3 regions of the Acidovorax sp. FHTAMBA genome follow, and region 2 is predicted to be linked to each of the others. Evidence: predicted binding sites of a transcription regulator. Region 2 holds the regulator's gene; each other region holds the start of a gene.
The links. Region 2 encodes sigma-54, which starts transcription at its own class of promoters, with help from an activator protein. Its sites were predicted from a motif close to TGGCANGNAANCTGCTTT; they were not measured.
Positions count from the first base shown of each region.

Region 1: AAFF19_RS03520 (nitrate/nitrite transporter) is a predicted target of sigma-54. The motif match lies at 1,731-1,748, and genes of this name have one in related genera.
Region 3: AAFF19_RS02445 (TorF family putative porin) is a predicted target of sigma-54. The motif match lies at 3,004-3,021, and genes of this name have one in related genera.

Region 1 covers NZ_CP152407.1:750,551-754,759, forward strand. Annotated here, with positions in the region: gene AAFF19_RS03510 (type IV pili methyl-accepting chemotaxis transducer N-terminal domain-containing protein) at 1-871, shown strand, start outside; gene AAFF19_RS03515 (response regulator) at 868-1,629, shown strand; gene AAFF19_RS03520 (nitrate/nitrite transporter) at 1,968-3,263, shown strand; gene AAFF19_RS03525 (NarK family nitrate/nitrite MFS transporter) at 3,288-4,209, shown strand, end outside.
Region 2 covers NZ_CP152407.1:4,722,609-4,726,817, forward strand. Annotated here, with positions in the region: gene AAFF19_RS22110 (THUMP domain-containing protein) at 1-1,060, opposite strand, end outside; gene AAFF19_RS22115 (thioesterase family protein) at 1,085-1,516, opposite strand; gene AAFF19_RS22120 (RNA polymerase factor sigma-54) at 1,583-3,181, opposite strand; gene lptB (LPS export ABC transporter ATP-binding protein) at 3,270-4,067, opposite strand; gene lptA (lipopolysaccharide transport periplasmic protein LptA) at 4,079-4,209, opposite strand, start outside.
Region 3 covers NZ_CP152407.1:535,053-539,261, reverse strand. Annotated here, with positions in the region: gene glcE (glycolate oxidase subunit GlcE) at 1-172, opposite strand, end outside; gene amt (ammonium transporter) at 385-1,815, opposite strand; gene glnK (P-II family nitrogen regulator) at 1,852-2,190, opposite strand; gene AAFF19_RS02445 (TorF family putative porin) at 2,235-2,966, opposite strand; partial or broken gene AAFF19_RS02440 (magnesium chelatase domain-containing protein) at 3,180-3,377, shown strand; gene AAFF19_RS02435 (helix-turn-helix transcriptional regulator) at 3,560-3,862, opposite strand; gene AAFF19_RS02430 (hypothetical protein) at 3,929-4,209, shown strand, end outside.

The sequences.
Region 1 (4,209 bases), 780 kb from region 2:
CGAAGTGGACCTGTTCTTTCGCTCGCCGGTGGAGATGACCGACGAGTTGCGCGAGCTGCTAGAAGCCATGACGCGCCACCTGGCCAGCGCCATGGAAGGGCTGCGCGCCACCGCGCTCGAGCGCGAGGCGGCGGTGGCGCAAGAGCGCAGCATGCTGGCGCGGGAGCTGCACGACTCCATTGCGCAATCCCTGGCTTTCCTCAAGATCCAGACGCAGCTGCTGCGCGATGCCGTGGCGCGGGGCGACACGGTCAAGCGCGACCGCAGCATGGGCGAGCTGGAAGAGGGCGTGCGCGAGTGTTATGCCGACGTGCGCGAGCTGCTGGTGCACTTTCGCACCCGCACCAGCGATGAGGACATCGAATCTGCACTGCGCGCCACCTTGTCCAAGTTTGAACACCAGACCGGCATGGCCACCACGCTCAGCATGGAGGGCCATGGCCTGCCGCTGCCTTCGGACCTGCAGATCCAGGTGCTGCACATGGTGCAGGAGGCGCTGTCGAACGTGCGCAAGCACGCCGGTGCGACGCGGGTGGACCTGCGCATGCACCGCCACCCGCGCTGGCGTTTTGAGGTGCAGGACAACGGTCGCGGCTTTGACGTGGCCACCGTGCCGCCCGATTCGCTGCATGTGGGCCTGGGCATCATGCGCGAGCGGGCCCAGCGCGTGGGCGCGGTGCTGCAGGTGGAGTCCTCGCCCGGCCAGGGCACCCGCGTGTGCATCGAGCTGCCCACGGTGAACGCCGCGAGCACGCCGGTTGTGCCATCTTCCGGTGATATGGTGGCGGGTCGCGCCCCCGGCAGTGCCGGTACCGACACCGTCTTTGCACCCCCGGCTGTTGCGGCCAGGGTGCCCACGCCCACGACATGACAACAAGCACCCATCTTTCCGTTTCTCCGCCCCCCGCTGCCGATCCGGATGCCGGGCAGCAGCCCCCGGTCACGCTGCTGGTGGTGGACGACCACACGCTGTTCCGTCGCGGGCTGATCGCGCTGCTGGGCCAGGATGCCGGCCTGCAGGTGGTGGGCGAGGCGGGAGACGCTGCCGAGGCCCTGCGTCTGGCGCCGCAACTGCAGCCCCAGGTGATCCTCATGGACAACCACCTGCCCGGCGTGATGGGTGTGGATGCCATCCGGGGCCTGCGCGAAGTGGCGCCCGCGTCGCGCGTGCTCATGCTCACCGTGAGCGAGGATGCCCAGGACCTGGCGGCCGCGCTGCGCAACGGCGCACAGGGCTACCTGCTCAAGACGATCGATGGCGACCTGCTGGCCGAGGCCATCCGCCGCGCAGCGCGCGGTGAGCCCGTGGTGAGCCCCGAGCTCATGGGCAAGCTGGTGGCGGCATTCCAGTCGCAAGGTGTGGCCGAGGCCGCCGCGCTCATGGCCGCCCCGGCCACAGCCCCGGCGCCGCTGCCGGAGGCGGGCAGCGGTGCGGCGCCCTTGTCGCCCCGAGAGGAAGACGTGCTGCGCGAGATTGCCCGCGGCGCCAGCAACAAGGAAATCGCGCGCGCGCTGGACATCGCCGAAACCACGGTGAAGATCCACGTGCAGCACATCCTGCGCAAGCTCGGACTGAGCTCCCGCGTGCAGGCGGCGGTCTACGCGTCGGACCGCCAGCGCACGGAGTAGCGGCCCTGCGCTGCGGGCCGTACCAGCCAAGGCCCGCAGCATTCATTTGCTATTAAATATGTAGCTATTGGCGCTTTACCACAAAGCGCTGGAGCCTGTTTTGGCTTGAAATCCGCTCCCTGGCCGGGGGGGCGGATGCGTTGGTGTGCGCGCTGCCTGCGTGCGGCAGCTGCCCCGGCTTTGCAGACCATAGTTCTTTCGAACGATGCGCACCTGCTGCCTGGCCTGTGCGGACTAGTTCTTTTGCTGCGGTGCAGATGTGCTTGCGGAGGATGTTCACGGCGGTCCGGAAAACCGACCATACAGCCTACGCAAAAGAGAAGAACAGGAACCGCGCAATGGCCTCCACCCCCTTGCCCCCGGGCGACAGCCCGCAGCGCACCCGCCAGGCCTGGTCGGTGCTCATCGTCAGCACCTTCGCCTTCACGGTGTGCTTCATGGTCTGGATGATGTTCGGCGTCATCGGCATCCCCATCAAGAAGATGCTGGACCTGAACTCCACACAGTTCGGGCTGCTCATGTCCATGCCCGTGCTCACGGGCTCGCTGGTGCGGGTGCCGCTCGGCATCTGGACCGACAAGTACGGTGGCCGCATCGTGATGACCGCGGTCATGGCCACCACCGTGCCCGCCATCTGGATGATGGGCTACGCCACCGAATACTGGCACTTCCTCACCATCGGCCTGTTCGTCGGCCTGGCCGGCGGCTCGTTCTCGGTCGGCACGCCCTATGTGGCGCGCTGGTTTCCCAAGCACCGCCAGGGCACGGCCATGGGCGTGTACGGTGCGGGCAACTCGGGCGCGGCCGTGAACAAGTTCGTGGCGCCGGTGATTCTGGTGGCCTTCGGATGGACCATGGTGCCGCAGGTGTACGCGGCCATCATGCTGGGCACGCTGGTGCTGTTCTGGTGCTTCAGCTACAGCGACCCGGCCCATCTGGTGCCCAGCAATGTCAAGTTCACCGACCAGCTCAAGGCGCTCAAGGACCCCAAGGTGCTCAAGTACTGCCAGTACTACAGCATCGTGTTCGGCGGCTATGTGGCGCTGTCGCTGTGGATGGTGCAGTACTACGTGGGCGAGTTTGGCCTCGACATCCGCGTGGCCGCGCTGCTGGCCGCCTGCTTCTCGCTGCCCGGCGGCGTGCTGCGTGCCATCGGCGGCATGCTCTCTGACAAGTACGGCGCGCACAGCGTGACCTGGTGGGTGATGTGGGTGAGCTGGATCTGCCTGTTCCTGCTGAGCTACCCGCAGACCGACTTCACCATCGTCACCGTCAACGGCCCCAAGACCTTCCACATCGGCCTCAATGTGTACATGTTCACCGGCCTCATGTTCTTGCTGGGCATCGCCTGGGCTTTCGGCAAGGCGAGTGTCTTCAAGTACATCAGCGACGACTACCCGCAGAACATCGGCGCCATCAGCGGCATCGTGGGCCTGGCTGGCGGTATGGGCGGCTTCATCCTGCCCATCCTGTTCGGCGCTCTGATGGACCTCACCGGCATCCGCTCCAGCGCCTTCATGCTGATGTATGGCGTGGTGTGGGTCTCGCTGATCTGGATGTACTTCACCGAGGTGCGCCGCACCGATCTCATGGGCACACAGACCGCCGCCACCGCCGCGACTGCGCCTCGCTGAACCCTCAATTTCCAAGGAACCACCATGTCAGCCACACCCGCCAGCAGGCGCCAGGGGCGTCTGCTCACCCTCTGGGCCCCCGAGGACAAATCGTTCTGGGAGCGCGAAGGCGAAGCCATCGCCAAGCTCAACCTGTGGATCTCGGTGCCCGCACTGTTCCTGGCCTTCGCCATCTGGCAGGTCTGGAGCGTGGTCGCCGTGAGCCTGCCGGGCCTCGGGTTCAAGTACTCGACCAACCAGCTGTTCTGGCTGGCCGCAGCGCCCGCGCTGTCGGGCGCCACGCTGCGTATCTTCTATTCGTTCATGGTGCCACTCGTCGGTGGCCGCCGCTGGACGGCGATCTCCACCGCCAGCCTGCTGATCCCCGCCATCGGCATCGGCTTTGCGGTGCAGGACAACACCACGGCCTACCCCACCATGCTCATCCTGGCGCTGCTGTGCGGCCTGGGCGGCGGCAACTTCAGCTCCAGCATGGCCAACATCAGCTTCTTCTTTCCGAAGGAGCGCAAGGGCTCGGCGCTGGGCGTGAATGCCGGCCTGGGTAACCTGGGCGTGTCGGTGGTGCAGTTCCTGAGCCCGCTGGTGGTCACCGCCGGCATATTCGGCATCTTCGGCGGTGAAGGCCAGACCATCGTGAAGGACGGCAACACTGTGCAGGTGTGGACGCAGAACGCGGCTTTCATCTGGGTGCCGTGGATCGCCATCACGGCGCTGGCCGCGTGGTTTGGCATGAACGATATTGCCGATGCCAAGGCGTCATTTGCCGCGCAGGCCGCCATTTTCAGGCGCAAGCACAACTGGCTGATGTGTGTGCTGTACCTGGGCACCTTCGGCTCGTTCATCGGTTACGCCGCAGGTTTTCCACTGCTCATCAAGAGCCAGTTCCCCGGCATCAACCCGCTGGCGTATGCCTGGCTGGGCCCGCTGGTGGGCGCAGTGATCCGCC
Region 2 (4,209 bases):
ACTCGCCGCCATCCTCGGTCTGCGCCTCTTCGCGGCCCACGGCCATGCCCTGGGCGCGGTCGGCGGCGCGCTCGCTGGCGTTGCGGCCCGCGCTCCCGGCGGCAGCAATGCGCTCGCCGTAGGGCGGGTTCAGCAGCATCACGCCAGGCTGGTCGCACGGTGGCATGCGCTGCAGGGCGTCGCCGCCGCGCAGTTGCACGGCATCGGCCACACCGGCGCGCTCGGCATTGCGCTGGGCAAAGTCGACCATGCGGAAGGCCACATCACTGCCAAAAATGGGTACAGCGCTTGCCTGTATTGCGCCTTCAGCTTCGTTTTTGATAGCAGACCACACGTGCGCCTGGAACGGCAGCAGCTTCTCGAACGCAAAGCGCCGCAGCATGCCGGCCGGGATGCGGCAGGCGATCTGCGCGGCCTCGATCACGATGGTGCCGCTGCCGCAGCAGGGGTCGTACAGCGGCTGGGGGTTGTCGCCGTGGGGGTCCCAGCCGCTGGCAGCAATCATGGCGGCGGCCAGGGTTTCTTTTAGTGGCGCATCGCCCTTGTCTTCGCGCCAGCCGCGCTTGAACAGCGGCTCGCCGGAGGTGTCGATGTAAATCGTGGCCTCGTCGGTGGTCAGGTGCAGGTGGATGCGCACATCGGGCCACTGGGTGTTCACGTCAGGCCGCACGCCGCTTTTGGCGCGAAAGCGGTCGGCCACGGCGTCCTTGACCTTGAGGCCCGCAAAGTTGAGGCTCTGCAGCGGGCTGTGCTGGGCGGTCACTTCCACCTTGAAGGTCTGGCGCGTGGTGAACCAGATCTCCCAGGCCACGTCGCTGGCCATGGCATAGAGGTCGTTTTCAGAGCGGTAAGGGCGGTGCGCCAACTGCACCAGCACGCGCTGGGCCAGTCGGCTGTGCAGGTTGAGCAGCAGCGCCTGGCGCCACGAGGCGCGCAGCAGCACGCCGCCGCGGCCGACCAGCAGGTCTTGCCCCGTGAGGCCGGTGATGCCATGCACTTCATCGGCCAGAAAGCCCTCCACGCCCGCAGCGCAAGGGAGGAAAAGTTGGAGTTGGTTCATAGGACTGGCCGAAAGGATACGCGCTCAAGCCTTGCGCAGGAGCAACTGGCGGATGGACTCCGGGATCGGCGCCACCTTGCGGTCGGCCTTGCCGATGAAAACGATGCCGATCTTGCCGCGCGCCACCTCGCGGTCGGAGGTTTTTTCGGTCATGCAGAACACCAGGTCAAAGCCGTAGCGGTTGAAATCGGCTGGCGCCATCTCCACCCGCATGGTCTCGCCATGGAAACCTTCGGACTTGTACTGCGCCACGATGTCACCCACCACGATGGACAGGCCGCCCACATCGGCCTCGGGGTAGCCCAGCGACTGGAAGAACCGCACACGCGCCTCGGACACCAGCGTGAGCAGCTGCGCGTTGTCCAGGTGCCCGCCCTGGTTGACGTGGCTGATGTAGATCTGCAGCTCGGTGGCAAAGCCGAAGTGCGGGGGGAGGTCAAAGACGATGCGGGCCATGGTGGGGCAGCGGGTAGATAAACAAAAAATCAAACAGGGCGAGCCAGGCGCACCCTGGCGGTGACCCTACAGCGCCTTGCGCAGATTGGCCGGCGCGATCTTGAGCGCCTCGCGGTACTTGGCCACGGTGCGGCGTGCGCACTCGATGCCCTGCTCCTTGAGCATCTCGGCGATCTGGCTGTCGGACAGCGGCTTGGCGGGGTTCTCGGCGGCGACAAACTGCTTGATGAGGGCGCGCACCGCCGTGCTGGATGCATTGCCACCGGTTTCGGTGCCCAGGCCCGAGCCAAAGAAGTACTTGAGCTCGTAGGTGCCGATCGGCGTGGCCATGTATTTGGCCGTGGTCACGCGGCTGATGGTGGACTCGTGCAGGCCCAGTTCGTCGGCGATGTCGCGCAGCACCAGCGGGCGCATGGCCAGCTCGCCATGGGTGAAGAAGTTTTTTTGCCGCTCCACGATGGCGCGCGAGACGCGCAATATGGTGTCAAAACGCTGCTGGATGTTCTTGATGAACCAGCGCGCCTCTTGCAGGCGCTGCTGCATGCCCTGGTGGCCCTCGCCGCCCTTGTGGCCGCGCAACGCACCGGCATAGATGTCGTGCACGCGCAGGCGGGGCATCACGTCGGGGTTGAGGCTGACGATGAAGTTGTGCTGGCCATCGCGGCCCCGCTGCGAGCCTTCGCGCCCGGCTTTGCGCACGATCACATCGGGAATGATGATGTTGCGCTCCACATCCGCAAAGCGGCGCCCGGGGCGGGGCTCCAGGCGGGCGATGAGGGCCATGGCGGCGCGGGTGCGCTCTTCGCCATCGCCACACAGCTGCGTCAGGCGGCGGATGTCGCGGCGGGCCAGCATCTCCAGCGGCTGCTGGCAGATGCGCAGCGCGGTCTGCACGGTGTCGGGGTCGGCGTCGCTGTCTTCGTCGGCCGCCAGGGCGGTGAGCTGCAGGGTGAGGCACTCGGCCAGGTTGCGCGCACCCACGCCCACGGGTTCCAGGCTTTGCAGCAGGCGCTGGGCCACCGTGAAGCGGTGCACCAGTTCCTCGATCTGCTCCAGGTCTTCGGGCCCTGCCAGGCTGATGGCCAGCTCTTCGAGCGACTCTTCAAGGTAGCCATCGTCGTTCAGCGATTCGATGAGAAAACGCAGCGCGGCCGTGTCCACTTCGGACAGCCGCAGCGACAGCGCCTGGCGGTGCAAAAAGGCGGTGAGCGACTCGTGCGTTCGGGCCAGCTCGGTGGCGTCGGCCTCGTCCCCTTCCGCATCGTTGCGGGTGCGCGCCGGGGCGTCGCCACCCCACTCGGCGTCGTTGGGCGCCATCTCTACCGTGCCGTCGCCGCTCCAGTCGGGCTCGTCGGCACCTGCACTGGGGATTTCAGCCTCGTTTTGGCTCTCAGCGCTAGTACCGCTTGCACTGACAGCTCCTGAAAACATAGCATCGTCGACGCTGTAGTCGTCGGCCTGTGCGGGCGTGTCGGCGGCTTCCAGGCCAAACTCCTCGCGCGGTGCTTCGTCGGCATTGCGCTCAAGGAACGGGTTTTCGTCGAGCATCTGCTCGACTTCCTGCGAGAGTTCGAGCGTGGACAACTGCAGCAGCCGGATGGACTGCTGGAGCTGGGGAGTCAATGCAAGGTGCTGCGAGACGCGCAGCGACAGTCCAGGCTTCATTGATTGAGCGCCGCCGGGCCGCCCCAAGGCGCGAAGGCCCCCTCGGGGGGCAGCGCATTACACGAAGTGACAAGCGTGGGGGCCATGTCTACATCCTGAAGTGTTCGCCGAGGTACACGCGGCGTACTTCGGCGTTGTCCACGATCTCGGACGGCGTGCCCTGCGCCAGCACGCGGCCATCGCTGATGATGAAAGCGTGGTCGCAGATGCCCAGTGTTTCGCGCACGTTGTGGTCGGTGATGAGCACGCCGATGCCGCGCGCCTTCAAGAAGCCGATGATGCGCTGGATCTCGATCACGGCAATGGGGTCGATACCGGCGAAGGGCTCGTCCAGCAGGATGAAACGCGGCTGGGTGGCCAGGGCGCGGGCAATCTCGACCCGGCGGCGTTCCCCGCCCGACAAGGCCATGGCCGGGGACTCGCGCAGGTGGTCCACGCGCAGCTCCTGCAGCAGGGCGGTAAGGCGCTCTTCGATGGCGGTTCGGCTCAGGCGCTGGCCGTCGTCACCGCGCTGCAGCTCCAGCACGGCGCGCACGTTTTCTTCGACCGTGAGCTTGCGGAAGATCGAGGCTTCCTGCGGCAGATACGACAGCCCCAGGCGCGAACGGCGGTGGATGGGCATGTGGGCCACCGAATGGCCGTCAATGCGAATGTCGCCCGCATCGCTGCGCACCAGCCCCACGATCATGTAGAACGAGGTGGTCTTGCCCGCGCCGTTGGGGCCCAGCAGCCCCACGACCTCGCCTTTTTGCACCACCAGCGACACATCCTTGACGACCTTGCGGGTGCCGTAGGACTTGGCCAGGTGCTGCACCTCCAGGCGGCTGCCCGTCTGCGAATCAGGCCCCAGGCGGCTGCCCGCCTGGGCGTCAGGCGCGGTACTCACGGTATTGCCGCTCACTTGGCGCCGCCGCCCAGGCTGTTGCTGGGGCGCAGCGCCGGAGCCGGAGTGGATGGTTCAGGTGCCGCCACAGGGGGCGACGGATCTTTGGGGGACAGCACGGCGCGCACGCGGCCGCCTGGCGCGG
Region 3 (4,209 bases), 560 kb from region 2:
GCTCGTAGCTCAGGATGCCGCGCAGCACGCGGGTATCGAGTACGTCGCCCTGGAGCGCATGGCCCCAGAAATCCTTGGTTCCACCCCCCCGAAGGCGCAGCGGTGTCTGGTCGGCGGCAGCGGCGCGCACGCGGTCGGTGATCTGGGCAAGGGCAAGGTCCATGCCTTGCATCGTAGCGGCAGCCGTGTTCAGGGTGGCGTGGCGGGGGTGTGAATTTTTTGAACAGCGCGCGTGCAAATGGCTGAGCCCCCCCACAGACCAAAAGAAGCCCGCCGTGTGTAGCGGCGGGCCCGTTCAATCCCCAGGGGGAGCAACTCGCTGGTTCTTCTTGCGACGCTGCGGTGCCACCAGACACCGCAGCGCGTTGGGCGCAGGGCCGAGGATCAGCGGTTGTACGCTGTCTCGCCGTGCGAGGTGATGTCCAGACCTTCGCGTTCGGCTTCTTCCGAGACACGCAGGCCCACCAGCAGATCAGCGATCTTGTAGGCGATGAAGGCCACCACGCCAGACCACACGATGGTGAACAGCACGCTCTTGACCTGGATCCACACCTGGGCGCCCATGGCGAAGGTGTCGGGGGCCAGGCCGCCGGTGCCGCCCAGGCTTTGCGCGGCAAACACACCGGTCAGGATGGCACCCACGATGCCGCCCACGCCGTGCACGCCGAACACGTCAAACGCGTCGTCCACGTTCAGCAGGCGCTTGAGGCCACTCACACCCCACAGGCAGACCACACCGGAGATCAGGCCGATCACGATGGAACCCATGGGGCCCACGAACCCGGCCGCTGGCGTCACGGCCACGAGGCCCGCCACCGCACCAGAGGCCGCGCCCAGCATGGAGCCCTTGCCCTTGTGCAGCGCTTCGCCGGCGATCCAGGACAGCGTGGCGGCTGCAGTGGCCAGCACGGTGTTGATGAACGCCAGACCGGCGTTGGCGTTGGCAGCGCCGGCAGAGCCTGCGTTGAAGCCGAACCAGCCCACCCACAGCAGCGAGGCACCCACCATCGTCAGCGTCAGGCTGTGGGGCGTGAGGGCTTCCTTGCCGTAACCGATGCGCTTGCCCACCATGTACGCGCCCACCAGGCCGGCGATACCGGCGTTGATGTGCACCACGGTGCCGCCGGCAAAGTCCAGCGCGCCATCGGCTGCCAGCAGGCCGCCACCCCACACGATGTGGGCCATGGGCACGTAGCTGAAGGTGAACCACAGCACCGAGAAGATGAGCACGGCGGCGAACTTGATGCGCTCGGCAAACGAGCCCACGATCAGTGCCACGGTGATGGCGGCAAACGTGCCCTGGAACGCGATGAACACGTACTCGGGAATGGTGGCCAGCGCACCAAAAGTCTCCTGGTTCACGCCCTTGAGGAAGATCTTGTCCAGCCCGCCCAGGAACTTGCCTTCGCCCGAGAACGCCAGGCTGTAGCCATAGATGGCCCACAGCAGCGACACCAGCGAGAAGACCACGAACACCTGCATCAGCACCGACAGCATGTTCTTGCTGCGGCCCAGGCCGCCGTAGAACAGCGCGAGGCCGGGGATGGTCATGAGGATCACAAGCAGCGTGGAGGTCAGCATCCAGGCGGTGTCGCCGGAGTCGATCTTGGGCGCAGGCGCTTCAGCGGCAGCAGGCGCCTCGGCCGGAGCCGCTTGGGCAGCAACCGGGGCCGGTGCGGGTGCGGCAGCAGGAGCCTCGGCGGCGGCCGAGGCTGCCACAGCAGCTTCAGGCGCAGCGGGCGCCTGGGCCAGGGCTGCAGAGCCGAAGGACAGCAGACTGAGCCCGAGAATGAAGGAAGCAAACAGTTTTTTCATGGCGTTTCTCTTCTTGGATGGTTTGCGGCCGGGCCTTTACAGGGCTTCCTTGCCGGTTTCGCCAGTGCGGATGCGCACCACCTGCTCCAGGTGGGTCACGAAGATCTTGCCGTCGCCAATCTTGCCGGTGCGGGCGGCGCTTTCGATCGCTTCGATCACGCGGTCCACCAGGTCGTCGGCAATGGCGGCCTCGATCTTCACCTTGGGAAGAAAGTCCACCACGTACTCGGCACCGCGATACAGCTCGGTGTGGCCCTTCTGGCGGCCAAAGCCCTTCACCTCGGTCACTGTGATGCCTTGCACGCCGATGTCCGAAAGCGCTTCACGCACCTCGTCCAGCTTGAAGGGCTTGATGATGGCTGTCACCATTTTCATTTTCGATTCCTCCGGAACGGGCGCAGCGCGCCCATGGGGTTTGCTTACAGGGTTTTGGTCAGCGTGACGATCACGCGCGACTTGTTGACATCGCCAAAGTAGGCCTTCTTGTTGGCGCCCACCACGGCCGCGCCGAGCGAGAGGCCGTCACCGAAGTCATACGCGCCGCCCACGCTGTAGTCCATGTAGTTGGGTACGCCCTGGTCCTTGATGTCGCTGGAAAAGCGCGTGAAGCCCACCGTGGCCTTGACCGTGATGCTGGGCGCCACTTCGTGCGCAAACGTGAAGCCCAGGTAGCCGGTGTTGCGGCCCTTCAGGCCCGAGCCTGCCTTGGCGCCGGCCCAGCCGAAATAGTCCTTGGAAACGGTGTGCGAGTACTTGGCGCTGAAAGGGCCGAAGCTCACGCCGCCGTACAGCTCGGTGGTGTTGCCGGAGCTGTTGCCGGGGTAGATGTAGGTGAGCGCACCCACGTCCAGGTCCACATCGCCGGCCTTGAACTTGTAGCCGCCGTACAGGTCGGCCTCGAGCGAGTTGTTGGCAAGCCAGTCGACGCTGGAGTTCCAGTTGCCGACATACCAGCCGGTGTCGCCGAAGGCGTAGTCAAAACCGCCCTGCAGCGCGGGCTTGACGGCCTTGGACCTGGAGGCATCCTGGTCCTGGCCCCGGAACTTGTAGTTGGTGGTCAGGCTGACGTTGCCGCTGAGCTGGGCGTGGGCCAGCAGGGGCAGGGTTGCCACAAGGGCAACGCCGAGGGTCTTGATGATGGCGCGGGTCATGTTTCCTCCGGGTGGGACAAAGTAGGGACAAGCCCTTTAAGCACGGACCGTGCCACGCGCCGGTGCATGGCCCGCTCCCCGTTGCGTTGCGTTACAGCGAACCCCGCTACAGTGGCGGTGCGCGCCCGGTTCTGCCGCACCTTGCTGGTGCGCCTGTCCGGCACGCGGTGTCAAAAAACCATAAAACGCACCCATCTGGGGAGAAACCGCTTCATGAGTCTTGCTTTGGTGCAAAGCCGCGCCCTTCTGGGGCTGCAGGCGCCTTCCGTCACCGTGGAAGTGCATCTGGCCAATGGTCTGCCGAGCTTCACGCTGGTGGGCCTGGCCGAGGTGGAGGTGAAAGAGGCGCGCGAGCGCGTGCGCTCTGCGCTGCAGAACGCAGGACTGGAGTTCCCGCACAACAAGCGCATTAAATGTAGTCAAGCACTTTTTTAGCGATGTGTGCAAGGTAATTTCACACTCTCGAACCAGCTTGATATCAACGCAGTTGTTGTGGATAACTACCCGCGGCTCGCCGATTGTGGATAAGTGGCACCGTGTCAGAGGGCATGCCGGTCACGGACTGAATTTACGCACCGGCCGTTGCGGGCCCTCTAAACGCCTTGTTTTCGAAGATCCACCACCTGCTGCTGAACCACTTGGAGGAGTTCACGCACATCTTTTAGCTCGGTGGACTCCGCATAGGCCAGAGTCAAGAGAGTGAGTGGATGCACCTCCATCACGGAAGCAATCTCATCGACTTTCTTCAAGGTGGGATTCTTGATTCCCCTCTCCAGCCCGCTCATGTATGTGCGGCTGGAGACAACACCAAAGTCCTCTTGTGTAAGCCCCCGCGCAGTACGAACCAACCTGAGCACTTTTGGCAGGTGGTTTGAAGGAATGCGTCGGGAGGGCATCTCCCAATTACCGTCAAACGAATACCATAGGACTACAATCTATAGTGTTCATTTGATAGTTTTCCAATGATTTCCGTTTATGCCTCGGTGAAGGGCGCCATCGAAAGTAGTCAGGGTCTGCCGATTCCAGTCAGTACATTGGAAGACCGTACGTTGTACGTCCTAGTGGAATTGACTGCCCCAGTATTTAATGGTCGAACGACTTGCATGCTCAGCTCGGTTCACGATGTCACTGAGTTGGTGAATTTCTGCACCGTGCATGAGCACTACGTTTCATCTGCCCGGGTCATGACACCAGGCGAGATGAACAAGACTGGGGTTTGGATGCTTGATGAACTTGCCACCAT